One region of the Sporosarcina sp. P3 genome, then DNA from elsewhere that is predicted to be linked to it. Evidence: riboswitches for the same ligand, from Rfam matches in the RefSeq annotation. Region 1 holds a riboswitch; the other holds the start of a gene.

Region 1 (16,295 bases):
CAGGCAGCTTGCATCCCGCGGAATATAACGTTTCATTTTTTCATAGATTTGATCTGCATAGTCATCTGTTTGTTTATATGTCTTTTTCTTCATGGACTGCGCCCAAAATGCTTCTTCCAGCTCGTCATCCACCATACGCTCTGGCATATTACCGTGCCAATCTAACATGCCTTCTTTCCAGAGTTTTTCAAAATCGATTTCTAAAGGGGATCCCTTCATGATTGAACCTTCTCCTCAATGCTTTCTATAATCAATTTGCTACGTTGACGCATCCAGTAACTCATAGATTTTATTCATATTTAAATATTTGCGCACATGACGTTCCAACATTTCATACGCCTGCTCCCGCCGGTCATAGTCTGAATGAATTTCACCTGTTACTTCCGCCAAGCCTTTGGCCACGCGGATTTGGTTAAAATACTTACGGGTAAACGGACGATTTTGAAAAACCCCGTGTAAATATGTACCTATGACTTGCTCTGTATACACACCATCTTGTCTGCCATCTTCCGTGCAGATAAAGCTTTGGATCGGCTGGGTTGGTGTACTGCATCCCAGATAAAATGCAAAACCCGTCATCTTCTGGCCCGCATAGTTCGTCCCCTTGATTTGAGTTGTTTGATTCTCATCAACTAACATCGTTTTAATTGGCAGTAAGTCAAGTGTGGAATACGTCGCACCTTCGTTTTCAACTGTCCGATTGTCTACTATCGATTCACCAAGCATTTGGTAACCACTGCAAATCCCTATCATTTTCTTCCCTTTTTGTGACTGCTGTAGAATCTCTTGAGCCAAACCCGTTTCTTGCAGCCATACATAATCTTCAATTGTATTCTTCGTCCCCGGTAGAATGATGACATCCGGGTTCTTCAAATCTTTCAAGGAAGAAACAAAGCGCACACCTACGTCAGGCTCTTCAAATAATGGATCAAGGTCTGTAAAGTTAGAAATCAAAGGGAAACGAATAACTGCAACGTCAATATCAAACTCTTGACGCTGGGGTCTCTTTAAACGCAGGCTCGACAGCGCCATCGAATCCTCGGCTTCAATTTGTACATCAAAATACGGAATGACACCAAGTACTTGAATGCCTGTATAGTCCTCAAGCCAATCGATGCCGCTGTCGAGCAATTCCTTCATGCCGCGGAATTTATTAATGACAATCCCTTTTACACGTGCGCGCTCTTCATCATCCAGCAACATCAAAGTACCGACAATCGATGCAAATACCCCACCACGTTCAATATCAGCCACTAAAATAACAGCTGCATCTGTTTCATGAGCCATTCGCATATTGGCGATATCCCGGCTTTTCAAATTAATTTCAGCCGGGCTTCCCGCACCTTCCAATACCAAGACATCGTATTGTGCCTCTAAACGCCGCAGCGACTTTCGCACTTCTGGCATTACTTGCTCAACGAAGTTTTCACGGTACGAAACCGCATCCATATGAGCAAATGGTTTGCCGTGTAAAATCACTTCCGACACCATATTCCCTGTCGGTTTTAATAAAATCGGATTCATGTCGGTTGTGGCGTGAATTTTTGCGGCTTCCGCCTGGACACCCTGTGCCCGGCCGATTTCATCGCCATCTTGGGTGACGTAGGAATTCAGTGCCATATTTTGTGATTTAAATGGCGCAACCCGGTACCCGTCGTTAGCTAAAATACGACAGAGCGCAGTGCATAAAACACTTTTTCCCACATCCGATGCGGTGCCTTGAATCATAATGGCTTTCATTAAAATTCTAGACCTTTCATGGCCTGGACATCTTGATCTGTATAATAATGTTTTGTTGCATCAATGGTTGAGACTAAATCGGCTAATTCCAGAATTGATGGATGCGCGGAACGTCCTGTGATGACCAAGTGCATGGACTTTGGACGGTTCACTATTGCCTCTACTACTTCTTCCAGCGGCAACACATCATCGACCGGAAAACGTGTGATAGATAACGCATTATTGAGCTCATCTAGCACCAAAACATCTGTCGTTTCGTCTTGCAACTCTTCTTTTACCGTCTGCCATGCTTTTGCAAGTGCTTCCCGGTGTTCCTCCGGTGTTTTTGTCCATGTGAATCCGATACCTAATTGCACGGTTTCAACCCCTAGTTTTCGCAAAGCAATTTGCTCACCATATGTGCGTTCAGGCGATTTAATAAATTGATAATATTTCACCTTCATGCCGCGACCAATTGCACGTAAAGTAACACCGAGTGAGGCAGTGGTTTTTCCTTTGCCTTCACCTGTATATACTAGTAACATTCCTTGTCGTGCCATTTACAATTCCCCCTTATAGCCAAGTTGTTTTTTCAGTATATGACGTACGTTTTTTGACAGAAGTTATTTCTTCTGCCGGGTACCCAATACACAGCGTTCCTATTAGTTGTTCCTGATCCGACGCACCGATAAATGAATGTAGTGCTGTTTCATGCACCAACCCTACACCGCGCGTACGCCACACCATGCCTAAACCTAGTTGTTCCGCCATTAGCCACATCGACATAATGGCACCACTTACTGCAAAGGTATTGTCCTTCGTAGCCCCTTCATCTCCATCCACAATGGCGGAAGTTACCACGATAATCAGCGGTGTTTGTCTGATCGCTTCCATTGAACCTTCCACTAAATGTGGTTTTGTCGGAAAGCGTTTTTGTAAATACCCGAGTGCCACTTGTTCATACTGTTTCAAACTGTCACCTTGTAATATATAAAAATGCCAAGGTTCACGCATACGGTCGTTTGGTGCATATGTTGCTGCCTCCAATAGCGTCTCAATCTTTTCTCGTTCCACTTCACGCGTTTCAAATTGTCGAATCGCACGGCGTTTTTTTAATGTCTCTAACATTATTTTTGCTCCTTTCTTCAAACCAATGAATCTCTTCACGTACACCTACTACGTCACCTACTAAAATCATGGACGGATTCGAGATGTGATGTTTCTTAATTTCTTGTGAAATCGTTGTGAGAGTCCCCGTAATCGTACGTTGTTCTTCAGTAGTTCCCCATTCAATAACCGCAACAGGGGTTGTTTCATCTTTACCGTTTTCTATTAAGCTTTTCGTAATATGTCCGATGTTTCCGACGCTCATATAAAACGCCACCGTGTCAATCTGGGCAAGCGCCGCCCAGTGTAAGAAATCCTGTCCTTTTTCGGCGCGACCATGGCCTGGAACAATGGCAAAGCTTGCAGCATGATCACGGTGTGTAACCGGGATTCCTGCATAAGCTGGCGCCGCAATGCCTGCTGTTATTCCTGGAACAATTTCAAATGGTATGCGGGCTTGTCGTAAAACTGCGGCTTCTTCAGCACCGCGTCCGAAGACAAACGGGTCTCCACCTTTTAAGCGCAACACTTGCTTGCCACAACTTGCATGCTGAACCAGCGCACGATGGATTTCATCTTGAATCATTCCATGTTTACCTGGTTCTTTGCCGCAATAAATAAGCTCAGCATCCGCTTTCGCATGTTGCAGTAATTCAACATTTACCAGTCGGTCATATAAGATCACGTCCGCCTGCTGAATACATTCTAATCCTCTGATTGTCAATAGTTTCGGGTCACCAGGACCAGCCCCTACAATATATACAAATCCGCTCAATGTTGTTCTCCTATCCGTTGTTGTAGCCATTCTTCACATTTTTGATCTTCACCTTGCTCCATCCACTCTAAGAGTTTTGGATCCAGGAGTTCAGCCAGAACTTGTTTTTTCGTCTCTCCGTGAAACACTTGTAAGACTTGCTGACGGGCTTTCCTTAAGAAAGAAACATATGATGCATAATGGTCTCCAAATTGCTCCGCTAAATCCGTCTTTACCTTACGCGTTAAACCAGGACTGGCCCCTGATGTTGATACAGTCACAACAAATTCTCCGCGGCGAACGACTGCCGGATTGATGAAATCAACACGCCCTTTTGCATCCGCACGACTGAGTAATTGCCAATGCTGTGTTGCTTCTTCCACTGCATTGTTTACTTCTACATCATTTGTAACAGCAAAAACCAAGGAGGCATCGTCTAAGTCAGCTGATTCAAATGCCTTTTCTTTCCACGTAACAAGCCCATCTCCGACATACCGTTGTACCTTCTCTGTCACTGATGGACTGACTACGGTTATCATTGCTTTCGTCTGAAGTAAGGCTTCTATTTTTTGACTTGCTACATGCCCCCCTCCAATAATGACAACCTTTTTATAATCCACATTCATTAACAGCGGAAAATAGTTCAATGTTCTCCCTCCAAACATGCTTTCAGCCAATTTCGCACAAGCTGGGGATTTGAGGCAAAATGAAATTGTGTAAAGCCCGCTACAAGGTTTTTATGTAAATAACCTTCCTGCTGAACGCGAAAACGGCTTTTACTGAAATACGCTGGGCTAGTATGCTCTCCCTCATATTTCGAATAATGAAACTCATGCCCTTTTGCCTGTGTCTCTTCATCAATTAAGAAATTTCCTGTAACACCTGTAATTTCTCTATAACCGAGTGCCGCCCGCTTATCCTGCATAAGCACACGCCCCGGGATCACACCAAGCATTGGAAACTTTCGCTCCTGCCGATCGATGATTTCTTCTGTCAGATACATAAAACCGCCACATTCGGCCAATGTCGGTAATCCACGACTAATTGCATTTTTTAATGATTCCTTCACTTTTTCATTTGTTGCTAATTGTTCTGCAAACTCTTCGGGGAAACCGCCACCGATATATACTCCCTGCGCTTTATTCGGAACTTCCTCATCTCGTAACGGAGAGAAGAAATGCAAAGTTGCACCATATGCACGCAGTAATTCCAGGTTTTCTTCATAATAGAAGTTAAATGCTGCATCCTTAGCTACTGCAATATGAACTTCTTGGCTTTCTGTCTGAACATCAAAAATCGATGAGGATTCTTCTATTGTTTGCGCATTTGTAATTTCCATCAGCTGCTCAATGTTCACAGTTTCTTCAATGGCAGTTGCCAGACTATCAAAATAAGAATCCAGATCACCGCGTTCAATGGCCGGAACCAAGCCCAAGTGACGGCTTGGCATTGTAGGTACAGCATCTTTTGGCAGGTAACCGATAACTGGAATTCCACATTCTTTTTCTATTGCTGTTTTGACAATGTCATAATGATTCTTACTGCCTAATTGGTTCGCAATGACACCGACAATGTTGGAGTTTTCATCCAGTGACTGGAATCCTTTAACGATTGCTGCTACACTTCTCGCCATACTTGCTGCATTGACAATTAAAATGACGGGACTATTTGTAATATCGCTTATGTGTGCAGCCGATCCTTCATTTGACAAAGGCGATCTACCATCGTAAAAGCCCATCACGCCTTCAATAATGGCTACGTCTGCATCTCGGCTGGCTCTTGCGACAATCGCACGTATCGTATCATGAGCCATCATGTAACTATCCACATTTCGTGACGGTCGTTTGGTGACAGCTGTATGATAGGCCGTATCGATATAGTCCGGACCGCATTTAAAGCCTTGTACGGTTAAACCACGCTTCATAAGTGCCCGCATAATCCCAATGGTGAACGTTGTTTTCCCAACACCGCTCCCTGTACCAGCCAGTACAAATCGATTCATTGTTCTCTCTCCTCAAAATTGACACGCGCAATGGATACCGTCACATTGCCACTTTTCTTTTTCTCTAATACTAACTCTCTTGCATTTGCACAGCGCAATGCTGCCGGCTCGCTCACACCGTATGCACCTGTATATTTGAATACGGTTTCAGACGGGTTAAGCAACGGCATTTCATTTAGCTGTTCAGGTGTATACGTAACAAACGACCAATTATGCTTGGCAGTCAATTCAAGCAGCCCTGTCTCATCTTTTTTCAAATCTATAGTTGCTACCGCTTTTACACTTTTTTTACTCAAACACAGTTCTGCTAATGTTTCATCTATGACCTGCTCAATTTCCTCCAGTGCTGTTCCACGATTACAGCCAATGCCGAGCACAATGGATTTCGGACGGTAGATCACTCCGTTTTCCAGCAACACTTCCTCATGTGCATCGATTAATCGATCTGTTATAAGTAGGGTTGCCTGAGGCTGTGCCTGAATTGCTTCTGTTGTTGACGCATAGATTTTCAAATTGGCCGGCATAGTACGATCATGCATCCACCAATTTTTTTCACCTGTTTCCTGTACAATTGCCACATGCTCTTCATTAACAACTGATGCACTGACCGGCAGCAGTTTTTCTTCGCTATCCCACATCCAGCCAAATTGAGCACCAAATAAATCGACCGGTATAGTTTTTTGCACATCCGAAGCAGTCGTAACTACAGGTACAGCACCGATTGCTTGTGCAAACTCGTAAGTCAGCGCATTAGCACCGCCAATATGCCCTGATAATAAGCTGATGACGTATTGGCCCAGATCATCAACAACCAATACAGCAGGATCTGTCATTTTATCCACCATAATTGGAGCGATCATACGAACAACTGCGCCCAGCGAAATGATACAAATGACTCCTTTGTATTGCTGGAACAAAGCGGGCAATAATAATCGTACGGTTCCGTCAAACAGTTGAATTTGGCGTGCTTCTTCATCACCTTTAGCGAATTTTTTCATATAGTAAAGGTCTGCGTACGGAAATGTTTCCGTATAGCTTCTCGCATTGGCAACTCCGTGTTTCGTAATGGCGACGAGAGCATACGGTTTGCGCTTTTCAATGACGGGAATTTCACCTTCGCGTAAATTAATCATCCGCTTTCACGCCTTTTCGGAAACCATGGGTAAATGTTTTATCATACAGCTTTGAACGATACTCTTTTTCATGAATATTCGGGTCTAATGCCCAGCCTGCCAAAATCATCGCATGCTTACGAATACCATTGATACGCATCGCTTCATCTAGTTCAATCAATGTTGTCTGAACAATTTTTTCATCCGGCCATGTAGCACGCTGCACGACAGCTACCGGCGTGTCATCTGCCCATCCGGCTGCTTGCAACTCTTTTACAATTTTCTTTGTTAATGTCGCACTTAAAAACATAGCTATCGTACAATGATGACTTGCAAGTATCTGTAACTTTTCGCGTTCAGGTACAGGAGTACGCCCTTCCGCCCTGGTTAGAATAAGTGTTTGTGTTAAATCAGGGACCGTCAGCTCTGCACCGACTGCCGCCGCAGCAGCAAAAACAGAACTCACGCCCGGCACTACTTCATAACCAATATTATGATGCTTCAGTAATGCCACTTGTTCCATTGTTGCGCCATACATCGCTGGATCCCCCGTATGTAATCGTACAACCGTTTTTCCGGCATTGACTCGTTCGACCATACAATCCACCATTTCCTGAAGATGCATTCCTGCCGTACGGATAACTTCTGCCGATTCTTTCGCTTCCTCCACTAACTTTTCGCTTACAAGTGAATCGGTATACATGACAACATCTGCTTGCTGTAATAGCTTCAAGCCTTTCACCGTTATTAAATCAGGATCTCCTGGACCTGCACCGATAATCCAAATTTTCTTCATCATTTGCGCACCACCATACATGACAAGTAATTTAAATCCGCACCTCTAAGTTCGTCCGTATTCCAAATCACTTCTTCGTCAGAAGTAACTTTTGTCACTACATGCGTTTTTTCTAGTAATTTCATTTCCTCCAATAAATCCAACATTTCATCCAGTACTTTGGCTACTTTAATAAAAACAATTGCATCGTGACTTTCAATAACTTGACGCATCTGTTCCATATTTTCTGTAGCAGGAATCATGGCCACGTGGTCATCACCTTCAGCTAATGCAATCCCTAACCGATTCGCTGAACCATTAAATGACGAAATACCGGCCACTGTTTCAATAGGTACTTCCGGATGCTTTGTTTTCATTATTCCCAGTAAGTGAATGAATGTACTAAACAGCATCGGGTCCCCTTCCGTCACAAACGCTACATCTTTTCCATCTGCTAAGTAACGGTAAATCTCTTCTGCTGCTTTTTCCCATGCAGTACGCAATACTTCTTCTTCTTTGGTCATGGGGAAGACTATACCGAGCATCTCTTTTTCAGCCGGATTAATATAAACGTCTACGATACGATGGGCATAAGACTTGCTGCCTCTTAATTTTTTGGGGTACGCAATGACCGGGCATTCTTGTAATTTACGAAATGCTTTTACAGTAATTAATTCAGGGTCTCCTGGTCCAACACCTAATCCGTATAATTTTCCTATTGTCATCATTTCTGTCCTTTCTGTGCTGTCACTATATAAATGGGGTTCAACGGTTCAAAACGTGTTAAATGTAAAATCGGTTTACTCTTTGAGAGTTGTGCCTGCAATATGGACACTTCGCAGCCTAACGCTTTTAAATGTCTCATCGCTTCAGCCAGATTTTCTATCGTGGCGATATTCATGACAAGTCGGCCATTCGGCTGCAGACGCGAAACACAGGTTTGCAACAACCGCTCCATATTCCCTCCATTACCGCCAATGAAAATTGCATGGGGGTCTGGGAATTCTTCCAGACGTTCCGGCGCTTTACCCAGCACCGCAACAAAGTCTGTACGATGTTTCAATTGATTTTCCAAACAGTTTTCAAGGTCACCTTCATTTTTTTCAATGGCGTACACTGCCCCGTCCCGAGCTATTTTTGCTGCTTCAATCGCAACAGAACCTGTGCAAGTTCCAATGTCCCAAACCACGCTGTTTTCTTTAAGTTTTAGCTCTTGTAGACAAAGTGTTCGAATTTCTCTTTTTGTAATTAAGCCTTTATCCGGTTTTCGCTGCAGAAATGCATCATCTGGAATACCAAGAGAAGCACGTTCCACTGTATGGCGCTGCTTTAAGATCACTACATTTAAAGGGGAAAATGAAGTTTGTTCCATTTCATCTAGCGAGAGGAAACGGCAGCGTTCATTTTCTCCTTGCAGATTTTCGGCAACAAAGGCATCGTACTCCATCATGTCAAAGCGTTTTAAATACGTCGCAATGGCTTGTGGGGAGTTCGTTTCATCGGTTAATATCGCTATTTTTTTACGCCCGTCTATTTTCTGTGCAAAACCTCTTATAGATCGGCCATGCAGGCTGACAATGTACGCATCTTGCCAACTTTCCTGCATTTTTGAAAAAGCCAGTTGAACCGAACTTGTATATGGATAGATCTCCAGTTGCAGTTTTTTTGACAGTACGCCACCCAGCCCATAAAACAATGGATCACCGGACACCAAAATAACGGTATTACGTGTTTCTTCCTTTAATTCCGCTGTTAATGCTGACAAACCGCCCTTAATTACTTTCTTTTCTTTTTCAAATGAAGGGAAAAATTGAAGGTGGCGTTCTCCACCTACTAGCACATCACATTCATTGATCCACTCTATATATTGAGGGAGCAATCCTGCCGCGCCATTATCCCCTATACCAATCATTTTCATCCAATTTGTCAATGTTCTCAGCCTTTCCTAAACAGTCTCCATTCATTGCATACAATGATGTCGATACTTCAACCTCGGCGTTCATATGATTTAGAGCATAGTAGCAGCAGTTTTTACTCAGCGCTTCAAAGAACGCATCGTTTCCTTGAAGTATTTCGCCAACTTGTGATGCAGTGTTGGCCTGCAGAATTTCCTCCTGAGTTTTTTCATCGACACCTACTCTATTTGCCATTTCCGCCAAAAATCCGAAGTTGATCGGCGCGCTTTTTGAGTGAACCATCATTACGCCCTGTGCCAGTTTTGAAAACTTTCCCATCATTCCCACCAGGGAAACTTTGGCGATTTTCTTGCGCGCAATATTCTTAAGCGTAAAACCAATAAAATCGCCCATTTCTATGAAGGCTTCTTCCGGTAAATGCGGATATTGTTTCAAAGCAAACTTTTCACTGCGGCCGCCTGTCGTGATAACCACATGATCACAGCCCGCTTCTTTTGCCACACTGATTGCCTGCGCAATACTTGCCATGAAGGCAGAACTCGAAAATGGCACTACTGTCCCGCGGGTTCCTAATATTGAAATTCCTCCAATAATACCCAGACGCCCATTCAATGTTTTTTTAGCAATTTCTTCTCCATCAGGTACGGAAATCACCACATCTATTCCGCGTTTCAATTGGTAATGCTCGAATCCTTCTTGTGCAACCCCAAGTATCATTTTACGTGGTACCGGGTTAATGGCTGCTTGACCGACGGGTACGGGGAGTCCCGGTTTCGTCACCCGTCCTACGCCAATCCCTCCGTCCAAATGGATACCTTCTTCCTTTGAATAGTAAACAGTACTCTGAATCCGGGCTTTGTGTGTCGCATCAGGATCATCGCCCGCATCTTTGATGGTCTCGCACATTACACCGCCATCTACTACTTCAAATGCCGTCACTTTGAATGTGGCGTACTTGCCAACAGGTAAATAAATAGTGACTTCTTCCGGCACTTTTCCCGTCACCAATCCTTGTAACGCTGCCTTGGTCATTGCCGTAGCACAAGATCCTGTAGTGTAGCCATGACGCATTTTTGATGGGTCTTTTTTAGTTTGTTTGCTTTGCGCGCTCATCTGCCATGATCGAAATGGCATTCAGTGCAGCTACTGTCACTGTACTGCCACCCTTTCTCCCTATATTGGTGATAAACGGAATACCTTCAAGGACTGCCAGTTCCTCTTTTGATTCGGCCGCCGAAACAAAGCCCACCGGCATCCCAATAATTAAATCCGGTTTGGCGATCCCCTCTTTAATTAAACGAATTAACTCTAACAATGCAGTGGGTGCATTACCGATGGCATATATTCCGCCTTCGTGCAAACGAGTTGCTTTTTGCATCGATATAATCGCACGTGTTGTACCTTGAACTTTCGCTTCCTTTGCGACATCCTCATCCGCAATGTAACAATGTAAGTCGCTGCCATGCTTCTGGAATCGTTTGCGGCCTGAACCACTCTCTATCATTTGTACGTCTACTACTACGTGACGTCCTGCTAAAATTGATTGGATTCCCGCCTCGAGTGCGTCAGGTGTGAAAATCATGCTGCGTCCTAACTCAAAATCCGCTGAAGCGTGAATTACGCGCCGAACTACCATCCACTGCTCATCTGTAAATGGGTGTTCTCCCATCTCTTCTTTGATAATTGAGAAACTGTGATCATAAATTTTATCTGGATCTACAGTTAGTGGTGTGAATTTCGTATTAAAGTTCATGTTTGGATTTTTCAAGTATTAAACCTCCTAATAGTTGGGTAACTTTTTCAAAAGACGTACAAAAATTATCATATTGAAGCTTTGGTCGTTTAATCAAAATAACTGGTATTTCCAGTTCCAAGGCGGCGGTAATTTTCTCATCCACAGATCCTACTTTTCCGCTTTCCTTGGTGATCATTAACGTCACGTCGTATTGCTCGCATAACGACTTATTCAGTGATTCAGAAAACGGTCCTTGTATTGCGATAATATCCTTTTGTTTGATTCCTAACTTATCGCACTTTTCCATGTTCCCTATGTTTGGGAGCATTCTGCAGATCAAGCGAATTTCATCACGCAATAAATAGTCCGCAAACACTTCCAGCGTCTTACTTCCCGTAGTCAACATAACCGTTCCTTTATGTGTTTGAGCCAGCTTGGCGGCCTCTTCATAACTTTCAACTTCCGTAATCAGTGGAGAAACAAACTTTTCCTTCGGACGTTCATAGCGAATATATGGAACACCGCATGCCTTAGCCGCTTTCATAGCCGTTTTCGAAGCTTCCTCCGCATAAGGATGACTGGCATCCACAACACAAGTCATCTCATGCTTTCGAATCAGCTCCTCCATATCATCCGCCGTTAACCTGCCCACCTGATACGCGATATCATTTGCTTTTAAACTTTCTGCAGCAGAATCGGTTACTACTGTGGCGATCAGGGAGTGGCCGAGACTCTGCAAATGAATGGCTAAGGCCCTTGCATCGCTGGTACCTGCTAAAAATAAAATCATAACTTCCTCCTAATCCCCGCAAGGCGCCGGCTCTACTTCAATCTTGCAGCTCATGTCGTAATAGTCATAGTTCAGTACTTTTTTAACACGTTTAAAATACTTAAAGAAACGTTCGTTAGGGTGTGCATTTTGTTCATATTCTTCTATAATTTTGGTGACCAACGGGATTAAATTATCCGGTTCAATTCCCTCAGCGATTGGCTGGGCAGCATGAGCAGTACGGCCAACCGGTTTCGCTCCAATAAATAAATCAAACTTTTTCTTTCGGTAAACAATTCCAATGTCGTCAAACACAGGGCGATAACATGCCATGCCGCAACCATTGAACCCGACATGCAACTGCTTTGGAAGCTTCATCCCTTCAAACTTTGCTGCGATTTCTTCCGCATATGGGATAGAATCCGCCTTTTCTCCGTAACAAAAATCACACGCTTTAACTTTTAAGACTTCCCCTGCCGGCATGACTGTAAAGCGTTCGTTTTCAAGTTTTTCAACAATCGCTTCAGGATTATCTGTTGTAACTTTTACAATAAAACGATGATCCGGTGTATATTCCAATGTGCCTTTCTCACCAACGACTTCAGCTAAAACCAGCATCTGTTCTGCTGTGATCATTTTATTAGCAACACCAGGCGAAACGGAAAATTCAAATATATTCTCGATCGGCTGCCTCACCAAAAATGGGTTTTCCACTTCTTCTTCTGAAACCATAGATAAAGCCTTTAATGCCATATCCATTGACTGAACCTTTTCTTTTGGCTCTGGTTCTTGCACAGGAGCCTGCTCGGGCACCTTACTTATGATTTCCTCATATCCTGACCGCGCCTCTCCGGTTTCCTGATCAAGCGCCCATGGTTCTGCTTCCTTTTTCAAACGCTGATGCGGTTTTAAACTTTGTTTACCTTCTCCCAACGTATATTTACGTTGGTAACCGCGCGGTGTAATAATCTTTCCATCATAAAAGAAAGTGGAAGAGTTACCGATAATGACAGTCGTCAGCATTCCAATATCATGCTCAAGCATTTCCGATAATGTCGTTAGGACAATACGCTGGTTTTCACGATACGCACTTTTCACCAGGCCTACAGGCGTATCAGGGGAGCGATATTTTAGTAAGATATTCTGTGCTTCTACAATTTGACGCGTCCGGCGTCCGCTCTTTGGATTGTATAAAGCAATGACAAAATCCGCCATCCCGGCAGCTTCAATACGTTTTTCGATAACAGTCCATGGTGTCAGATGGTCACTCAAACTGATCGTACAAGAATCATGCATAACAGGTGCACCCAGTAAGCTTGCACATGAGTTAATAGCTGAAATACCTGGAACGATTTCTACATCAATTCCCTCTGCTTCAGTCCAGCCCTTTTCGACCAGCACCTCATACACTAATCCAGCCATGCCATACGCACCTGAATCACCACTGGAAATTACTGAGACAATACCGCCTGCCTCCGCTTTCTTAACAGCATCTTGTGCACGTGAAACTTCTTCAGTCATTCCTGTGCTGACAATAGACTTCGCCGTTACCAAATGCTTAATCAGCTCTACATACGTTTTATAACCAATAATATAATCACTTGCTTGCAGTGCGTCTAATGCCCGTCCCGTAATATGTTCAGTAGCACCGGGACCAAAGCCGACGACATAAATTTTTCCCTTTTTCATGATTTCCCTCCAAATAAAAATGCCTACACTCCTTTTCAGGGGAGTGTAGGCACGTGAAAGTATATTAGAAGTCATACTAAAAAAAACAATTAATATTATTGTCCCGCCCATACTTCTCCCACCGAAAAGTAAAGTGTCATTTAAATAAGCAGGTTTCCTGACTCAAGCTTCACTTTACTCTTACACCTTCCCAATTTCTCAGTGGTATTGTAATTTCATCAGCATTTACAGTAGCGGGGGCTGTACTAGAATTTCACTAGTTTCCCTTTTAACTCACAATGTGAGCACTTATTTAAATTAGTTTATTTAATTTTCATAAATATAACACATAATCTTCTAATCTACAAACCTACTTTGGTTTATTTTCTATACCCTTCTGATAGACTATCTCTTCTTTCTGAATTTCTTTGTTTTCTATTCTCAAGAAAACTCGTCCTCAGTGCAACCATGATCGCAAGCTAGAGGCATTCAGTAAATCTTTACATTTTAGAATATCGCAGTCAAAGTCAAGCATAGCTATACATTTACAAACTACTCACTACTTGAATTAGTGGGTTATGAACTATTAGGATAGACTACAGTGTTAATTACGGGAAGAAATTTAAAACTCTAAAAAACCTCTTTCCAAAAACTCGGAAAGAGGTTGTAAAGGTTGATATGAAATCAATATTAACGTTTTGAGAACTGAGGTGCACGACGAGCGCCGCGAAGACCATATTTTTTACGTTCCTTCATACGTGGATCACGTGTTAGGAATCCTGCTGATTTAAGTGCTGCACGGAAATCAGGATCTACAGTAAGCAATGCACGAGCAACGCCGTGACGGATTGCGCCTGCTTGACCTGTGTAACCTCCACCGTGAACGTTAACGTGGATATCGTAGCTTCCAAGTGTTTCCGTTGTAACTAGTGGTTGTTTAATGATTTCACGAAGTGTTTCGAATGGTACGTAGTCTTCTACGTCACGATTATTGACGACAATTTTGCCTTCGCCAGGAATTAGACGTACACGAGCTACTGAACTTTTACGACGGCCAGTGCCGATATATTGTACTTGTGCCAAGTGGGTTTCCTCCTCTTAATTAACCGCGAAGCTCGAAAGCTTCTGGTTTTTGTGCTGCATGCTGATGTTCTGGACCAGCAAATACGTGTAATTTCTTGATTGTTTGACGACCTAGAGGACCGTTTGGAAGCATTCCTTTAATCGCAAGTTCAAGCATTTTTACAGGGTAGTTTGTACGCATTTCTAGAGCAGTACGTGACTTGATGCTACCTGTGTAACCAGAGTGACGGTAGTACATTTTATCTTTCAACTTGTTACCAGTCAATTGGATTTTTTCAGCGTTGATGATGATGACGTGATCGCCTGTATCAACATGTGGTGTAAACGTTGGTTTATGTTTACCGCGTAAAAGAGTTGCAACTTCTGAAGCAAGACGACCAAGCGTTTGTCCTTCAGCGTCGACAACTAGCCATTTACGTTCGACTTCGTGACCTTTAGCCATGAATGTTGTGCGCATATTGTATTTCCTCCTAAAATATCAAATCTGTTCCCTGTTTTCTCTATCCCTAAACACAAATAAACTTCCGGGGCTTGTTTGTGGGGTTATTGAAATACCATTTATCATGTTATCCTTTATTGCCAATAAAGTCAAGCGTTTTTATGTATACGCCAGGATTAGTTGCCATGACTTCAATATGTGACTTCTAGTAAGTACAAACCGTGTGCCGCCGCAGTTTTCCCTGCTCTTTGGCGATCTTTCGCCTCGAGTATTTTTTGGATATCTTCAGGCTCGTCCCAACCAATGCCGACTGCTAACAAAGCACCAGCAATCGTACGAACCATATTGTAAAGAAATCCATCTCCTTCCACTTCAAGAACTAGTTCGTCCTGATGCCGTTCAAGTGTTAGTTTTCGGATCGTGCGGACTTTATTCGAAGTAGCGGTCTTCGCCGAACAGAAACTTGTAAAGTCATGTGTACCGATTAAATAGGCAGCACCTGCCTTCATTCGTTCTATATCCGGATTCCATCTACCTAAATGAACAGCAAAATTACGTTCGAATGGACTTTGCAATTCTCCATAGGACCATTTATATCGATACGTTTTGCCTTTTGCACCGTAACGGGCGTGAAAGTCTTTAGACACCTGTTCAATCGCAGTTATACGAATGTCCTTAGGTAGCAATACATTCAATGCCATCAGCCAACGATCACCTAAATCAAGAGGTGTGTCAAAATGAATGACCTGACCTAACGCATGAACACCGGCATCGGTTCGTCCGCTTGCTACCGCGTGTGATGTCGGGTTTTTATGCAATTTAACAAGGGCTTTATCAATCTCAGCTTGAACTGTCCGCATGTTTGGTTGCGATTGATAGCCGGCAAAATACGTCCCGTCATACGAAACAGTTGCTTTCATTCGTTTCAATTTATTCACTTCCTCACCCACAGCAATACACCTACTAATAGCACAAACGTGATCAGAACAGCAGTATCCCTTATGTGCCAAGACAGCTGACGGAACCTTGTGCGACCTTCTCCACCACGGTAGCCACGCACTTCCATAGCGATCGCCAAATCTTCCGCACGCTTAAACGCACTAACAAATAGTGGGACAAGCAACGGAATGACTGCCTGCACCCGTTCTTTGATGGAACCGGTACTTAAATCAGACCCTCTAGCTAATTGTGCCTTTAAAATTTTATCCGTTTCATC
Region 2 (16,295 bases), on a different contig from region 1:
GGTTTTGCGTTTAGATGAAGGATTACGTCATTTGGCGGACGAGACAGAAAGGCAGACAGGCGTGCGGTTGCATGAGTTGCGCGGTGCAGGAGCGGCTGGGGGGAGTGCAGGTGCATTAATTGCATACTGTGGTGCGCGTCTTGAAAGTGGAATAGATGTCGTGCTGGAGGCGATGGATTTTGTAACGCATCTATCTTCAGCAGATTTCATTGTGACGGGCGAAGGCAAGACAGATCGGCAGACGCTTGCAGGCAAGGCATTAATGGGGATTGCGAAGCTTGCGAAAGTAGAGAGTGTTCCCGTTATAGTCATTTCGGGGACTATTGAGGAAGCGGCGCGTCCAGAGCTCCTCGAGTGGTTTTCTGAATTGCATTCATTGGATGACGGGAAGAGGTCGTTAGCTGAATTGATGGTACGTGCAGCGGAATTGTTGGAGAATAAAGCGTTGACAGTCATGCAAACTAAAAAATAGTTTTTAGTATGTCAAGCGTAGTAGGGTAGCATGTGGGGTATAGCATACACAAGGAGGTGGTCAGATGTTTCAAGACGCGATTGACTGGCTTGTAGGGCCGGCGAATAATTTTATTTGGACATATGTTTTAATTGCACTTTTATTGGCAGCGGGTTTATATTTCACGATTCGCACGAAATTTGTGCAAGTACGCTTATTTCGCGAGATGTTCCGTCTGATTGTAGAGAAGAAAGACAATAATGACGGAGTGTCTCCGTTCCAAGCATTCACAATTAGTGCCGCATCACGCGTTGGGACAGGTAACGTAGCGGGGGTAGCCCTCGCGATCGGAATCGGTGGACCGGGTGCGGTATTCTGGATGTGGGTGATCGCTGTAATCGGCATGGCGACCGCATTCATCGAAAGTACATTGGCACAAGTGTATAAAGTGAAAGACGGCGATACATTCCGCGGAGGACCGGCGTATTATATGCAAAAAGCGCTAGGTTGGCGGAAACTCGGTGTAGTCTTTGCGATTTTACTGACGATGTCTTTCGGATTCATATTTAACGCAGTACAATCTAACACGATCAGTCAATCATTCACAGATGTATTTGGCATTCCCGACTGGGGTGTTGGGGTCGGCTTAATACTCGTGACAGGAATCATCGTCTTCGGCGGCGTCAAACGGATTGTCAAAGTAACACAGACCATCGTACCCGTCATGGCAACTTTCTATATTTTGGTAGCGTTATATATTGTTATTGTAAATATCGCAGAAGTGCCGGGCTTGATTGTATTGATATTCGAGCATGCTTTCGGAATTAAAGAAGTCATGGGTGGCGGAATTGGGATGGCGATGATGCAAGGTGTGCGTCGTGGTCTCTTCTCCAATGAAGCAGGTATGGGTAGTGTGCCAAACGCAGCCGCTACAGCAAACGTATCGCACCCAGCAAAACAAGGATTGGTACAAAGTCTTGGCGTATTTTTCGATACGATCATCATCTGTTCTGCCACCGCATTCATTATTTTGCTCGGTGGATTGTATCAATCAGGTGAAGCAAATGGAATCATCTTGACACAAAACTCCATGGCCGTACAAGTAGGCGCGTGGGCACCGTATTTCATCGCGGTTGCGATCATGTTCTTCGCTTTCAGTTCCATCATCGGAAATTATTACTATGGCGAAACGAATATTGAATTTATTAATGCCAACGTCGTATGGAAACGAATCTACCAAGTACTCGTACTCGCAATGGTATATTTCGGCGCCATCGCAAAAGTACAAGTAGTATGGGATATGGCCGATCTGTTCATGGGACTAATGGCCATTATTAACCTAATTGTCATTCTACTGCTCGGCAAAATCGCCTTCAAAGTACTTGACGACTTCACGAAACAACGAAGAGCTGGTAGAAACCCCGTCTTCAAATCAGCCAGCATTCCTGACCTAAAAGGCGCAGAATGTTGGGAAAAAACAGCTGAAAGAGCAGAAGACCGTTTGTGATATGGAGAAATGATATTGCGCTTTTCAAGTTTTGATCGTAAGACTTTGAATGGGTACTAAAAAACACAGTGAATTTTCTAAGTGGTTTAGGTTAGAGAGTAGGATTGTAGCGGGAGCGGAAATCCCTTAACTTTACTTATTTCACACTCTATTTAAAAACATTCACACAAACGATTTAGTCAAGAAGTAAAAAGTTTGATATACTATAAAATACTGAATAGCAAAAGTCGAATCGTAGTTCAGAAGAAGGATTCTGAACTTCGGTTCGATTTTTGTTTTGCATGTTTGAACACAACATGTTAGGGTTATATATGAATTAACACACTATATATAGTGTGTGATAGCAATTAGATGAATTGGTACCCACGACGTTTAAAAGGGAATCCGCCACGAACGGAGCTGCCCCCGCAACTGAGGGCACGGACGACTATCTTATGAAAACCACTGCTACGGCGGGAAGGAAAGATGGAAGAACGATGTGCCAGCCAGTAGACCTGCCAGTCATCTCAGCAAAACATTCTTCGGGGTTGGAGAGTGAAAGCACAAAGCAGTCTTTTTTCAGTCTGCCTAAAACTTTCCGCAATCTACTAAGCGTCAATCGACGACTCCCGATTATATCGGGAGTTTTTTTAATTTAGTACATAACCGAATCAATTCACTAAAGGGAGCGGATATAATGGCTATTATTCAAGAAACTGTGGGACTTCATTTATTGATGGAAAACTTACAAGAAGAATTTGGCAAGAAACAAATCGAACCGTTGATCCAAGCGAGTGAGAAATTCCAAGAGCGTCACCCGGCGAGTTCGGCAACTGAATGGACGAACGCGATGGTGTTGGAATCTTTAAGCCGTATTGATGAGGCGAATGCGTATTGGACATTTGTAGCGGCGCGTATTTATTTATTCGACGTCTATGCAAAGCAAAAAGCATTGCGTGGAGCAGATGTCTATACCGATTTTGCGAAAAATGTAGAACGCTTGGTGGAACAAGGTTTATACACGCCTGTTCTGACAGAAAAATACAGCCGGGACGAGCTTCAGGAAATCGGTAAGCTACTCGATCCTTCTCGTGACCTATTATTCACATATATTGGACTAAAAACATTAGTAGACCGCTATGTAACAGTGAACTTTACGAAACAGTCAGTGGAGCTTCCGCAAGAGCGCTGGTTGATCATCGCGATGACGTTAATGCAAGACGAAACAGTAGATCGCATTCATAAAATCGGAGAAGCGTACTGGGCGATGAGTAATTTGTACATGACAGTTGCGACGCCTACATTATCGAATGCAGGTAAGATGCACGGTCAACTATCTAGCTGCTTTATCGATACAGTCGACGATTCATTACAAGGAATTTACAACAGCAATACGGATATCGCGAACTTGTCGAAATTTGGTGGCGGTATCGGTGTCTATATGGGGAAAGTTCGTTCTCGCGGTGCGTCGATTCGTGGTTTCGAAGGGGCATCAAGCGGTGTTCTTCCTTGGATCAAACAGCTGAACAACACAGCAGTCAGCGTCGACCAACTCGGTCAACGTCAAGGTGCCGTAGCCGTTTATCTTGACGTATGGCATCAAGACATCTTTACGTTCCTCGACCTCAAGCTCAATAACGGGGATGACCGTTTGCGCGCGCATGACATTTTCACAGGCGTCTGCTTGCCGGACTTGTTCATGGAAAAAGTTGAGTCCCGTGAAGACTGGCATTTATTCGATCCACATGAAGTCCGCACGAAAATGGGCTATTCATTGGAAGATTTCTATGATGAAACAAAAGGACAAGGCACATTCCGCGAGAAGTATGAAGAATGTGTCCGCAATGAAGATATATCCAGAGAGACGGTTCCAGCGATTGAAATCATGAAACGTATATTGCGTAGCCAGCTGGAAACAGGGACACCGTTCATGTTCTACCGCGACGAAGTAAACCGTATGAACGCTAATAAGCATGAAGGAATTATCTATTCTAGTAATTTGTGCACAGAAATAACCCAAAATATGTCAGCATCTGCACATGAATCCGTAACACTCGAAGACGATCTGGTCGTCACACGCACAAAGCCAGGCGATTTCGTTGTATGTAATCTGTCATCGATCAACCTTGGAAGAGCGGTGACAGCAGACGTGTTAGATCGTTTGATTCGCATCCAAGTACGTATGCTCGACAACGTCATCGATCAGAACCAAATCCCAGTCGTCCAAGCACAACGCACCAATGCACGCTACCGTGGAATTGGACTCGGCACATTCGGTTGGCACCATTTACTTGCATTGAAAAACATTCAGTGGGAGTCAGATGAAGCGGTGAATTTCGCAGACGAGTTATATGAAAACATTGCGTATTTGACTATTAAAGCCTCAATGGAATTATCGAAAGAAAAAGGCGCATATCCATTGTTTGATGGTTCCGATTGGCAAACAGGTGAATATTTCGAGCAACGCGAATACGATTCCAATAAATGGCGTGAATTGCGCATAGACGTAGCAATGAACGGTATGCGTAACGGCTACTTGATGGCAGTTGCACCAAACAGCTCGACGTCGGTTATCGCAGGCTCAACAGCATCCATCGATCCAGTGTTCAAGCCGTTCTACCATGAAGAGAAGAAAGACTATAAATTACCGGTCATTGCGCCGGATCTGGATCATAATACGTATGACATTTACCGTCGTTCCGCTTACATCGTGGATCAGCGCTGGTCTATTAAGCAAAATGCCGCGCGTCAGCAGCACATCGATCAGTCGATTTCATTCAACATCTATGTACCGAACTCCATCCGTGCTTCTGTTATTTTGGATCTGCACTTGCAAGCATGGAAATCAGGCATGAAAACAACGTACTACATGCGTTCAACCGCAGCAGAGATTGAGGAGTGCGAGTGGTGTCATTCTTAATCGCCTATGCGTCCTGGAGTGGTAACACTGAGGAAGTAGCGGAATTGATTGCGGAAAACTTACAAAGTGAAGGCGTCGACGTCGATACCTATCGTATCGGCATCGGCATCATCCCAAATGTTAAAGAATATGACGCGTTGTGCATTGGTTCCTTCACCTGGGAAAAAGGAGCAACACCCGATGAAGTCAAAGATTTCGTGGCGGACGTCGGCTACAAACCAGACCTCGTCTACGTTTTTGGCACAGGGGACACCCAGTTTGGCGGTGATGATTTATTTTGCAAAGCGGCAGACAAGCTCGCGAAATTCTATCATTCTCCATTTGAACCATTGAAGATCGAACAAAGCCCACGCGGCATGCAAGAACAAACAGTTACGAATTGGACGAAAGGAGTGCTCGAACATTGGCAACACTTACACGAGTAAAAGTACTGAATCCTGCAAACCCGAATAAAGCAACAGCCATTTTCGGTGGGGAAGCAAGCGGCATCCTGAACTGGAACGACATCGCGCACCCTCATTTCTATACACTACGTCAGCGAATCCGTGCGCTTTTCTGGACAGCGAATGAAGTGGACATGACGCAAGACGTTAAACAGTTCTCGAGCCTAACAAAAGAAGAGCAATCCGCATTCTTAAAAATTATCGGCCTACTGGCGACACTCGACGGTCCACAAACGGTCATCGCAATGAAAATCGCGGACTTCACAACGGATCCATCCGTCAAGTCGATTCTAGCGACAATCGCCGACCAGGAAAGTGAACATAATCACAGCTACGCGTACGTACTTTCATCCGTCACGAACTTAGACAAGCAAATGGAAGCCTTTGAAATGGGCCGTACAGACGAAGTACTAATGAAGCGAAATGAACGAATCGTAGACGTTTACAATGAGTTTGCGGAAAACCCGACAATCGAAACGGTTCTAAAAGCGATGGTCTACACGACGTTATTAGAAGGCTTATTCTTCTACAGTGGCTTCGCATTTTTCTACAACTTGGCGCGCCACCAAAAAATGGTCGGTACATCCACAATGATTTCGTACATTAACCGTGACGAACTGCAGCACGGTAAGGCAATCAGCGACATCTTCCGTGCAGCGTTAGCAGAAAACCCAGAGTACAACACAGACGAATTCACGGAATGGATCTATGACCAATTCCGCCACTCCGTCGAGCAAGAAGTCATCTGGAGTCGCTATGTATTAGCGGGCATCGATGGCCTCGAGCTAGATGAGATGGAAGGTTACATCAAGTATCGCGCGAATAAAATGTTGCGCATGCTCGGCTTAAGCGAAATCTATCCAGAGTTCACAGACAATCCAATGAAGTGGATCCGCGCGTACGTCGATAACTTCGACGACACGAAAACGGACTTCTTCGAACAAACGAGCCGTCAGTATGTGAAAACTAGTGATTTGAATGGCTTTGATGATTTGTAATAGGTAATAATGGAAGGGGAATCCGTGATGGGTTCCTCTTTTTTTTATGCTTGGGGGAGGGGAAGTGCACAGTTTTTTTAGGGAAGACGCTTTTACATACACATGGCTGGGCGCTCATACTTTTCCGCTATCCGCTCATAAATTTCCCTAACCGCTCAATGAACTACCGAAAGCGCTCAATCCATCCATTGATCCGCTCTATGTATCGCGGCATCCGCTCAAACTACTTGTTTAACCGCTCAATGTCCATCATGTCGGTCCGCCCAATCCAACAGCTAGAGGGGGTCGCTCACACATCTGGCCAAGCGCTCATACATCCACGCTATCCGCTCATACATTTCCCCAACCGCTCAAAGAACTACCGAAAGCGCTCAATCCATCCATTGATCCGCTCTATGTATCGCGGCATCCGCTCAAACCCCTTGTTTAACCGCTCAATGCCCAATCATGTCGGTCCGCTCCATCCAACCGCCCAAACCCCACCAAGCAAAGCATCCACCTACAACACCAATCCACAACCTACCCAAACCAATTCAAAACAAAAAAACCAAGCAGATCGAAATCTGCTTGGTCTTTCCTACCATATAAAATTACTTCTGAGCTTCAACAGTCTTGTGCATTGTCTTGTTCTTCGCAAGATTTACGTGCCAAGATAGAGCTTCTTCCAAGATGTGTGGAGTTTGTCCGCCCACTTGTTCGCATGCTCTGTTGTAATAATCACGAAGCTCTTCCTTGAAATCAGGGTGCGCACAGTTTTCGATCAACGCTTCTGCTTTTTGTCTTGGAGCCAAGCCGCGAAGATCTGCGTATCCTTGCTCTGTAACAATTACGTCTACGTCGTGCTCTGTGTGGTCCACGTGAGAAGAGAAAGGTACGATGGATGACACGTCTCCGCCTTTTGCATAAGACTTCGTAACGAAAATCGCGATACGTGCGTTACGAGCGAAGTCACCAGATCCTCCGATACCGTTCATCATGCGTGTTCCGCTAACATGTGTAGAGTTTACGTTTCCGTAGATGTCTAACTCAAGCGCTGTGTTGAATGAAATGATACCCAAACGACGGATTACTTCCGGGTGGTTTGAGATTTCTTGTGGACGGAATACAAGCTTGTCACGGTATTTAGCGATATCGTCTTTGAAGCTGTCCAAACGTTTTTTAGATAGAGTCAATGAAGTAGCAGAAGCGAATTTCACTACACCGTCATCGATCAAGTCGAAGATAGCGTCTTGAAGTACTTCGGAATATACTTCGATATCTTTAAACTCGGACGTTCTCATACCGTCAAGTACTGCGTTTGCAACCGAACCAACACCTGATTGAAGAGGCATGAGTGTTTCATCCATACGGCCCAATTTGATCTCATCACGGAAGAAGTTCAACAAGTTGTTTGCGATCTCTTGTGTCTCTTCGTCTGGAGGAACGATAGGGGAAGGAATATCACCTTTTTCTGTAAGTACGATTCCGACAACCTTCTCAGGGTCTACTTTGATACCTGGTGTACCGATTTTATCTGTTGTACTGTATATAGGAATTTCTTTACGATGGTTTTGAGCATCTGGGATATAGATGTCATGTAAGCCTTCAAATTCCATTGGTGCGTTGACGTTCAATTCGATGATGACATGCTTCGCTTCTTGAACGAAAATCGGAGAGTTACCAACAGAACCAGTCGGAATGATCGATCCGTCTTCTGTAATAGCTGCTGCTTCGATGATTGCATAGTCAACAGGTCCAATTACACCTTGGCGAATCCATTCAGATGTGTGGGAAAGGTGCTGGTCGATGTAGAATGAATCACCTGAGTTGATTTTGCCTCGCATTGCTGGGTTGCCTTGATAAGGAACACGTAGATTGATTACATCTGCATTGGCCATCAACTCATCAACGTTCGGGCCCATAGAAGCGCCAGTGAAAACGTTTACTTTGAAGTCCTCAGTTTTGCCTCGTTCTGCTAATGCCAATGGCACGGCTTTCGCGTCTCCGGACAAAGTAAATCCGCTCAGACCTAGAGACATTCCATCCTCGATCCAAGACGCTGCTTCTTCTGCTGTAACAATTTTGTCTTTCAGTGCTTCACAACGAAGTACCTTATTTAATTCGTTTGTCACGGTATCATCCACCTTACCTTTCATTTTGTATATAATTCTATCATTTATATAAATAAAATCAACTTAATATTATGAGAACTATACTAATTTTTCCATACGATTGAGAAATACAGTTAAAGTTACACACATGACAAATCGAATGCAAAAGCCATCATAAAGTATTCTCTCTTACTCAGAAAATAAGACAGGGGATTCAGGAAACGAGAATAGGGAATTCCCCCATAGGAATGAAAGTAAAAACACGTATACTTGTATAATATAAAGAAGTTTTACGAGGTTTGGTTAAAAAGTCCTGTGATTCAGAGTAAATAATAGGGAATTCCCTTAGATTAAAATCAGATTAATTAAATTATTTGAGGGTAAGAAGAGTAGTAGGTCTGTTTCATTTACTGCTACATTCTGAGAAGGAGTGGAATTATTCGATGAAAAAGAGATTCGGATTGAATTATTTTAAACCCGTCGAGAGTTTTTCTGGAAATTGGTCAGTGCTCGAAGAGAAAAATCGTGATTGGGAAAATATGTACCGACAGCGCTGGTCGCATGACAAAGTGGTGCGTACGACGCATGGCGTAAACTGCACAGGCTCTTGTAGCTGGAAAGTTTTCGTCAAGAACGGCATCATCACATGGGAAAATCAGCAAATCGATTATCCTTCCTGTGGTCCCGATATGCCTGAATTCGAACCGCGTGGTTGTCCGCGTGGTGCATCATTTTCTTGGTATGAATACAGCCCATTACGCGTGAAGTATCCTTATATAAGAGGGAAACTGTGGCGCATGTGGAACGAAGCACTGGAAGAAACGAAGGATCCAGTGAAAGCATGGACAGCGATCGTTGAAGATCCTGAGAAATCCAATGAATACAAAAAAGCCCGCGGTAAAGGCGGTCACGTTCGGATTCATTGGCGTGATGCAACGATGCTGATTGCGGCACAACTCATTTATACGGTACAAAAATACGGTCCGGATCGCGTAGCAGGATTTACACCGATTCCTGCCATGTCAATGGTCAGTTATGCATCAGGCGCGCGTTTCATTTCATTGCTCGGTGGCGAGATGCTCAGTTTCTACGACTGGTATGCAGATCTACCACCGTCCTCTCCACAAATCTGGGGTGAGCAGACAGATGTACCAGAATCGAGTGACTGGTTTAACGCAGGCTATATCATCATGTGGGGCTCCAATGTTCCGCTTACACGGACACCAGATGCGCACTTCATGACGGAAGTTCGCTATAAAGGAACGAAAGTAGTCTCGGTTGCACCGGATTATGCGGAAAGCGTAGTGCACGCCGACGACTGGATCGGGGCGAACCCGGGAACAGACGCAGCAGTTGCTCAAGCTATGACGCATGTTATTTTGGATGAATTCTATCAAAAACGTAAAGAACCGACATTTATAAACTATGCCAAACAATACACAGACATGCCCTTCTTGATTCTGCTGGATCCGCATGAAGATTCGTATAAAGCTGGACGTTTCTTGCGTGCAAGCGATCTTGGACAGCAGTCAGCACACGCTGAGTGGAAACCTGTCATATTTGATGAAGCGAAAGATGAAATCATCGTTCCAAACGGCACGATGGGGCAACGTTGGGAAGAAGACGTTAAGTGGAATCTGCAACTAGAAAACGAAGATGGCACACGCGTTGAGCCTGCATTGTCTATCGAAAAGCAAGCAGAACAATGGCATGAAATTCATTTCCCGTACTTCGATAACCGAGGAAATGGCACATTCAAACGCCCGATTCCAGCGATGAAAGTACAATTCGCTGACGGCACAGAGCGTTTAGTGACGACAACATATGATGTCATGCTGAGTCAATATGGTGTTAACCGGATCGACAGTGAGCTAGAGGCGACAGGTTATGACGATGTGACTTCTATCTATACACCGGCTTGGCAAGAAGCGATCACGAATGTGAAACCGGAACTCGTTACGCAAATCGCCATGGAGTTCGCACAAAATGCCATCGACACAGGTGGACGTTCGATGATTATTATGGGCGCAGGCATCAATCACTGGTTCAACAGTGACACGATCTACCGCGCGATCCTTAACCTGGTGACGTTGACAGCTTCACAAGGAGTGAACGGCGGAGGTTGGGCGCATTACGTAGGACAAGAGAAATGTCGTCCAATCGAAGGCTGGAGCACGATTGCCTTCGCGAAAGACTGGCAAGGACCACCACGTCTGCAAAACGCTACCTCATTCTTCTACTTTGCGACGGACCAATGGAAGTATGAAGAGGCGGGGACAGATACGTTGATGTCGCCACTTGGCGGAGAAGCGAGATACCAGCATCCGGCAGACTATAACGTACTGGCGGCGCGTCTCGGCTGGTTACCATCTTATCCTCAGTTCAATAAAAATAGTTTATTGCTCGTGGAAGAAGCGGCGAAGCTTGGGAAGACGGATACAAAGGAAGTCGTTTCACATGTCGTCGATCAACTTAAATCCGGTGAATTACAATTCGCAGCGGAAGACCCAGGTGCACCGGAAAACTTCCCGCGTTCATTATTCGTCTGGCGCTCGAACTTGATCTCCAGTTCCGCAAAAGGACAAGAATACTTCATGCGGCACTTACTCGGCGCTTCGGACGGCTTGCTTGCGACGCCGAACGAAGATATGAAACCGAAAGAAATGGTTTGGCGCGATGAAGTGGAAGGCAAGCTCGACCTATTAGTAGCGCTCGATTTCCGTATGACCGCGACACCGCTTTATGCAGATCTCGTGCTTCCGGCTGCGACATGGTACGAAAAGGTGGATTTATCTTCCACTGATATGCATCCATTCGTCCATCCATTCAATCCGGCAGTTAACCCATTATGGGAATCCAAATCGGATTGGGATATTTACCGCGAAATCGCAAAAACGTTCTCGACACTTGCGGAAACGCATTTGCCAGGCGTCTATAAAGACTTAGTCACATCTCCTCTAGCACATGACTCGGTTCAGGAAATTTCTCAGCCGATGGGCGAGGTGCATGACTGGAGTAAAGGTGAAATCGAAGCCATTCCGGGCAAAACGATGCCGGGCATGACCATCGTGGAGCGTGACTTTACGAAGATCTATGATAAATACATTACGCTTGGGCCTTTATTGTCCACAGGGAAAACGGGCGCGCATGGTGTCAGCTTCTCCGTCGCGGATGAATATGAAATGATGAAAGGAATTAACGGTATTTATGAGGATGATACCGTGAAAGACGGCTTGCCTAAATTGTACACAGCGAAACATGCAGCAGAAGCGATGTTAACCCTATCTTCCGCAACAAACGGTCGCGTGTCGCAACGTGCATTTGAAGCAGCGGAGCACGACACGGGCGTGGAATTGAAAGATATTTCAGCAGACCGCGCAGCAGAGCGATTCACATTCGCTGGTATTACCGCGCAACCGCGTGAAGTCATTCCAACACCAGTCTTCAGTGGTTCCAATAAACTCGGCAGACGCTACTCGCCGTTTACGACAAATATCGAACGTCTCGTACCATTCCGGACGTTGACGGGGAGACAGCATTTCTACGTCGATCACGAATTATTCCTAGGATTCGGTGAAGCATTGCCAGTCTATAAACCGACGCTTCCGCCATTTGTTTTTGCAGATCGTGATGCAGATATTAAAGGTGGACAAGATGCACTCGTACTGCGCTACTTAACACCGCACGGCAAGTGGAATATTCACTCGACATACCAGGACAACCAGCACATGTTGACGTTGTTCCGTGGAGGTCCAACCGTTTGGTTATCGAATCTCGATGCAGAAGAGCACGGAATCGACGACAATGCCTGGCTCGAAGTATATAACCGAAATGGTGTCGTCAATGCACGTGCCGTTGTCAGTCACAGAATGCCTAAAGGTACGATGTTTATGTACCACGCACAGGATAAGCATATTCAGATGCCTGGCTCGGAAATCACCGAGCAACGCGGAGGAAGCCATAATGCGCCGACGCGAATTCACATGAAGCCGACTCAAATGGTAGGCGGCTATGCACAGCTCAGTTATGGATTCAACTACTACGGGCCGATCGGTAATCAACGTGATGTCTACGTCGCAGTCCGTAAGATGAAGGAGGTCAATTGGCTTGAAAATTAAAGCGCAAGTTGCAATGGTGATGAACTTAGACAAGTGTATTGGGTGTCATACATGTAGTGTGACGTGTAAAACGACATGGACGAACCGTGAAGGTGCCGAGTATATGTGGTTCAATAACGTAGAAACGAAACCGGGGATCGGCTACCCGAAACGCTGGGAAGACCAGGAACTCTATAAGGGTGGCTGGCAGTTGCGAAAAGGGAAATTGGAATTGAAATCGGGTTCTAAACTATCGAAAATCGCACTCGGTAAAATCTTCTACAATCCCGATATGCCTGAAATGAAAGATTACTACGAGCCATGGACGTACGACTATGAAAAATTAACATCCGCACCGGATCAAGAACATACACCGGTTGCACGTGCAAAGTCTGTAGTTACAGGCGAATACATGGATCCAGAGTGGGGCCCGAACTGGGAAGATCAGTTAGCTGGTGCACATATTACCGGACCAACTGACCCAAATATCGAGAAAATTGAAGAAGAAATTAAATTCAACTTTGAACAAGCATTCATGATGTACTTGCCACGACTATGCGAACACTGCTTGAACCCGAGCTGTGTAGCTTCTTGTCCGTCAGGTGCTATGTACAAGCGTGACGAGGACGGAATCGTTCTGGTCGATCAGGAAGCATGTCGCGGATGGCGCTACTGTATGACCGGTTGCCCGTACAAGAAAGTGTACTTCAACTGGAAAACGAATAAAGCCGAGAAGTGTACGTTCTGTTTCCCACGCGTGGAATCTGGTTTGCCGACAGTTTGTTCCGAGACATGTACAGGCCGAATCCGCTATCTAGGTGTCTTGCTTTACGACGCAGACCGCGTGCAAGAAGCTGCATCTACACCGGATCCCAAAGACTTGTATCAAGCACAATGTGATTTGTTCTTAGATCCGCATGATCCGGAAGTCATCGAGCAAGCAATCAACGATGGCATTTCCGAAGACTGGATTGACGCAGCACAGAACTCACCTGTTTATAAATTAGCGATTGAATACAAGCTAGCATTCCCATTGCACCCGGAATACCGGACGTTGCCGATGGTGTGGTACGTTCCACCGCTTAGTCCGATCATGAACTACTTTGAAGGTAAAGACTCCATCAAAAACCCGGACATGATTTTCCCGGCTATCGAAGAAATGCGAATCCCGCTTCAATATTTAGCTAATATGCTAACGGCTGGAGATGTGGATATCGTCAAGGGAGGCTTGCAACGTATGGCGATGATGCGTTCGTATATGCGTGCGGTTTCTTCAGGCAAGGACTTCGACGAATCTAAGCTAGAGCGTGTTGGATTGACAGCGAAACAGACGAAGCAAATGTATCGTTTGCTTGCCATTGCGAAATACGAAGATCGTTTTGTGATTCCGACTTCGCATAAAGAAAGTCAGATGAACGTTTACCGTTCTCAAGGTTCTGCGGGGTACGACGGCATGGGTACGTATGGTGAACAAGCACCTGCCCAAAATCCGTATTCTTCCTTCTCTGTAATGGGCTCGGACGGAGGGTGTGACGGTTGTGGACCTGTAACTCCAGGAGCTGCTCCAGTGAAAACGGGCAAGCAAATCTACGAAGAGAATTTCTATGGGGGGATCTGGCGTGATTAATCTTGATCTCTTATATCAAAAGAAGCATATCTTCGGCTTTTTCTCCCATCAACTGAACTACCCAGAAAAGCTGACATTCCATCCAGATATGTGGAATGAGTATATAACAGAGGATGCTGCAGGTTACGAGGACCTGCAGCTCTACTGGGAAGCAATGCAAACATATAGTTTGGATGAAATACAGGAGATGTACACGTACACATTCGATTTTCAAAAAGACGCTACGCTGTTTATGACCTACGTAAAATTTTCAGACTCGAAAGAACGTGGTCAGACGCTGGCGCAGTTAAAAGTGTTATACGAAATGTTCGGGCTCGAAATGCCGGATGAAGAACTATCTGACTTGCTTCCGTTAATGTGTGAATTTATTTATGCAGCTGAATGGAAGGGAGATCCGCGAGCGCAACAGAGCTTCACGATGTTGCTTGCGGTCATCGAGGACGGTTCGTACTTCTTGATGAAAGCACTTGAGAAGTATGAAAGTCCATGGCTACATTTGATCCGTGCACTGCGTGAAACATGTAAATCATGTATTCAACGGGAGGTTTCCGCTAATGACTAGTCAATTCTTGTGGGTCATTTTTCCTTATATCTGTATCGCAGTATTTATTGTAGGGCATATTTTCCGTTACCGTAATGACCAATTCGGCTGGACCGCGAAGTCGAGTGAGTTTATTGAAAAGAAACAATTAATGATCGGTAGTTTGCTGTTCCACATCGGAATCTTTCCCGTCATTTTAGGTCATGTGGCGGGACTTGGGATTCCAAAAGAGTGGACACGTGCCATGGGAATCAGTGATCATATGTACCATATCGGTGCCGTATGGGGTGGTGGATTTTTTGGAGTCGTTACATTCGCCGGAATGATTATTTTAACATCCCGTCGTTTCACGAAGAAAAATGTACGCCATCTATCTTCTCGATCCGATTTAATTGTCAATTCGTTGTTGCTGTTGATCGTATTCCTAGGTGTCTACAGCTCATTGATTACGAACACGATGACACCGGGATTTGATTACCGTGATACGATTTCGGTCTGGTTCAGGTCATTACTCATATTCCAACCGGAAGCCGCGTTCATGGCATCAGTTCCCATTATGTTTAAGCTTCATGTTTTGACTGGATTTCTCATTTTTGCCATGTGGCCATTCACGCGCCTTGTACACGTGTGGAGTGTGCCATTGAATTATGTAGGTAGAAGTTATATCCTATATAGAAAACATCAGCCGACCAAACAATCACCTCGGTAAGCGAATGATAAATAATGGGAGATTAAGCTATGACAGGACAAGCAAATAGTACTTTCCAACTGGCGATTGACGAATTGAAGGAAACGCTTCATGCGGATTTCATTGGCTTAGCGTTAGTGGATTTGAAGAAATATCATCACGACTTTAGATGGCGATATGTAACGGGGAATATCAGTTCACGCTATCGTAGAATTGTCCTTCAATCAGGAAAAGGTGTGGCAGGAATTGTTTTCAAGACAGGAAAACCGATGAGTATCGAGAACGTAGACGTAAGTGTAATGGATGGAGATCTCTATAACTATCCAATTGTCGTATTTGAAAAGCTGAAAAGTTTTGGCGCGATCCCACTATTCCTTAATGATCATGTGCAAGGCGTGCTTTTGATTGGCTATCGTGAAGTGAACCGGTTAACGGCTGACAAGTTTGAGCAATTCAAACATGCGGTAGGACCTCGGTTTGGACCGTTTCACATGAAGGAGCGATTGAAAGATGACTTTATTGAACAATGACCAACTGACGACTATGTTGCATAAATTATACGACCATACGACAGAAGCAATGTTCTTTTTCGGCGCGAACGGCGAGATTCTATCCATGAATGAAGCGGCGAAACAAATTATAGAACCTGCGCTCTATGAAAAAATGCTACAAGGTGAAGCCGACGCGATGTGTCTTACATGCCGCGGCTTTACGAGCGAAGAGGAACAAATGACGTGTGTTTCGTGTTTTATGGAGAGACCGCAACAAACACTCTCTTCATTCCAACTATATTTGGAGACGAAAGATCTTGGCATACAACCATACAGCGCGACGTATCAGGTGTTGGATGAAGAGAACTATGTGTCCATGCTAATGTTGCGTAATTTAACGCGACAAACCCAGACGTCCGAAGTTCTCCATCAAAAATTGCGTATGCAACAAGTCATTTTGGCG

What was found. A riboswitch is a leader RNA that binds a small molecule or an ion and turns the genes downstream of it on or off. The one in region 1 is predicted to bind cobalamin.
Region 2: it holds a riboswitch for cobalamin, as region 1 does, so the genes downstream of both, CSV61_RS07690 (ribonucleoside-diphosphate reductase subunit alpha) here and cobJ (precorrin-3B C(17)-methyltransferase) in region 1, are expected to answer to the same signal.

What each region holds. Positions count from the first base shown of each region.
Region 1 covers NZ_PDZE01000003.1:108,882-125,176, forward strand. Annotated here, with positions in the region: gene CSV61_RS04800 (class I SAM-dependent methyltransferase) at 1-219, opposite strand, end outside; gene CSV61_RS04805 (cobyric acid synthase) at 259-1,740, opposite strand; gene CSV61_RS04810 (cob(I)yrinic acid a,c-diamide adenosyltransferase) at 1,740-2,279, opposite strand; gene CSV61_RS04815 (nitroreductase family protein) at 2,293-2,847, opposite strand; gene cobA (uroporphyrinogen-III C-methyltransferase) at 2,804-3,601, opposite strand; gene CSV61_RS04825 (precorrin-2 dehydrogenase/sirohydrochlorin ferrochelatase family protein) at 3,598-4,227, opposite strand; gene CSV61_RS04830 (cobyrinic acid a,c-diamide synthase CobB) at 4,224-5,582, opposite strand; gene CSV61_RS04835 (cobalt-precorrin 5A hydrolase) at 5,579-6,715, opposite strand; gene cobM (precorrin-4 C(11)-methyltransferase) at 6,708-7,490, opposite strand; gene cobI (precorrin-2 C(20)-methyltransferase) at 7,490-8,194, opposite strand; gene cbiE (precorrin-6y C5,15-methyltransferase (decarboxylating) subunit CbiE) at 8,194-9,387, opposite strand; gene CSV61_RS04855 (cobalt-precorrin-5B (C(1))-methyltransferase) at 9,362-10,456, opposite strand; gene CSV61_RS04860 (precorrin-8X methylmutase) at 10,473-11,138, opposite strand; gene cobK (precorrin-6A reductase) at 11,128-11,910, opposite strand; gene cobJ (precorrin-3B C(17)-methyltransferase) at 11,920-13,578, opposite strand; cobalamin riboswitch at 13,709-13,885, opposite strand; gene rpsI (30S ribosomal protein S9) at 14,248-14,640, opposite strand; gene rplM (50S ribosomal protein L13) at 14,660-15,097, opposite strand; gene truA (tRNA pseudouridine(38-40) synthase TruA) at 15,271-16,008, opposite strand; gene CSV61_RS04890 (energy-coupling factor transporter transmembrane component T family protein) at 16,014-16,295, opposite strand, start outside.
Region 2 covers NZ_PDZE01000005.1:28,304-44,598, forward strand. Annotated here, with positions in the region: gene CSV61_RS07680 (glycerate kinase) at 1-472, shown strand, start outside; gene CSV61_RS07685 (alanine/glycine:cation symporter family protein) at 537-1,958, shown strand; cobalamin riboswitch at 2,298-2,474, shown strand; gene CSV61_RS07690 (ribonucleoside-diphosphate reductase subunit alpha) at 2,635-4,857, shown strand; gene CSV61_RS07695 (flavodoxin) at 4,845-5,282, shown strand; gene CSV61_RS07700 (ribonucleotide-diphosphate reductase subunit beta) at 5,261-6,298, shown strand; gene CSV61_RS07705 (succinyl-CoA:acetate CoA-transferase ScpC) at 6,889-8,433, opposite strand; gene CSV61_RS07710 (nitrate reductase subunit alpha) at 8,832-12,506, shown strand; gene narH (nitrate reductase subunit beta) at 12,496-14,112, shown strand; gene narJ (nitrate reductase molybdenum cofactor assembly chaperone) at 14,105-14,674, shown strand; gene narI (respiratory nitrate reductase subunit gamma) at 14,667-15,362, shown strand; gene CSV61_RS07730 (GAF domain-containing protein) at 15,392-15,871, shown strand; gene CSV61_RS07735 (sensor histidine kinase) at 15,852-16,295, shown strand, end outside.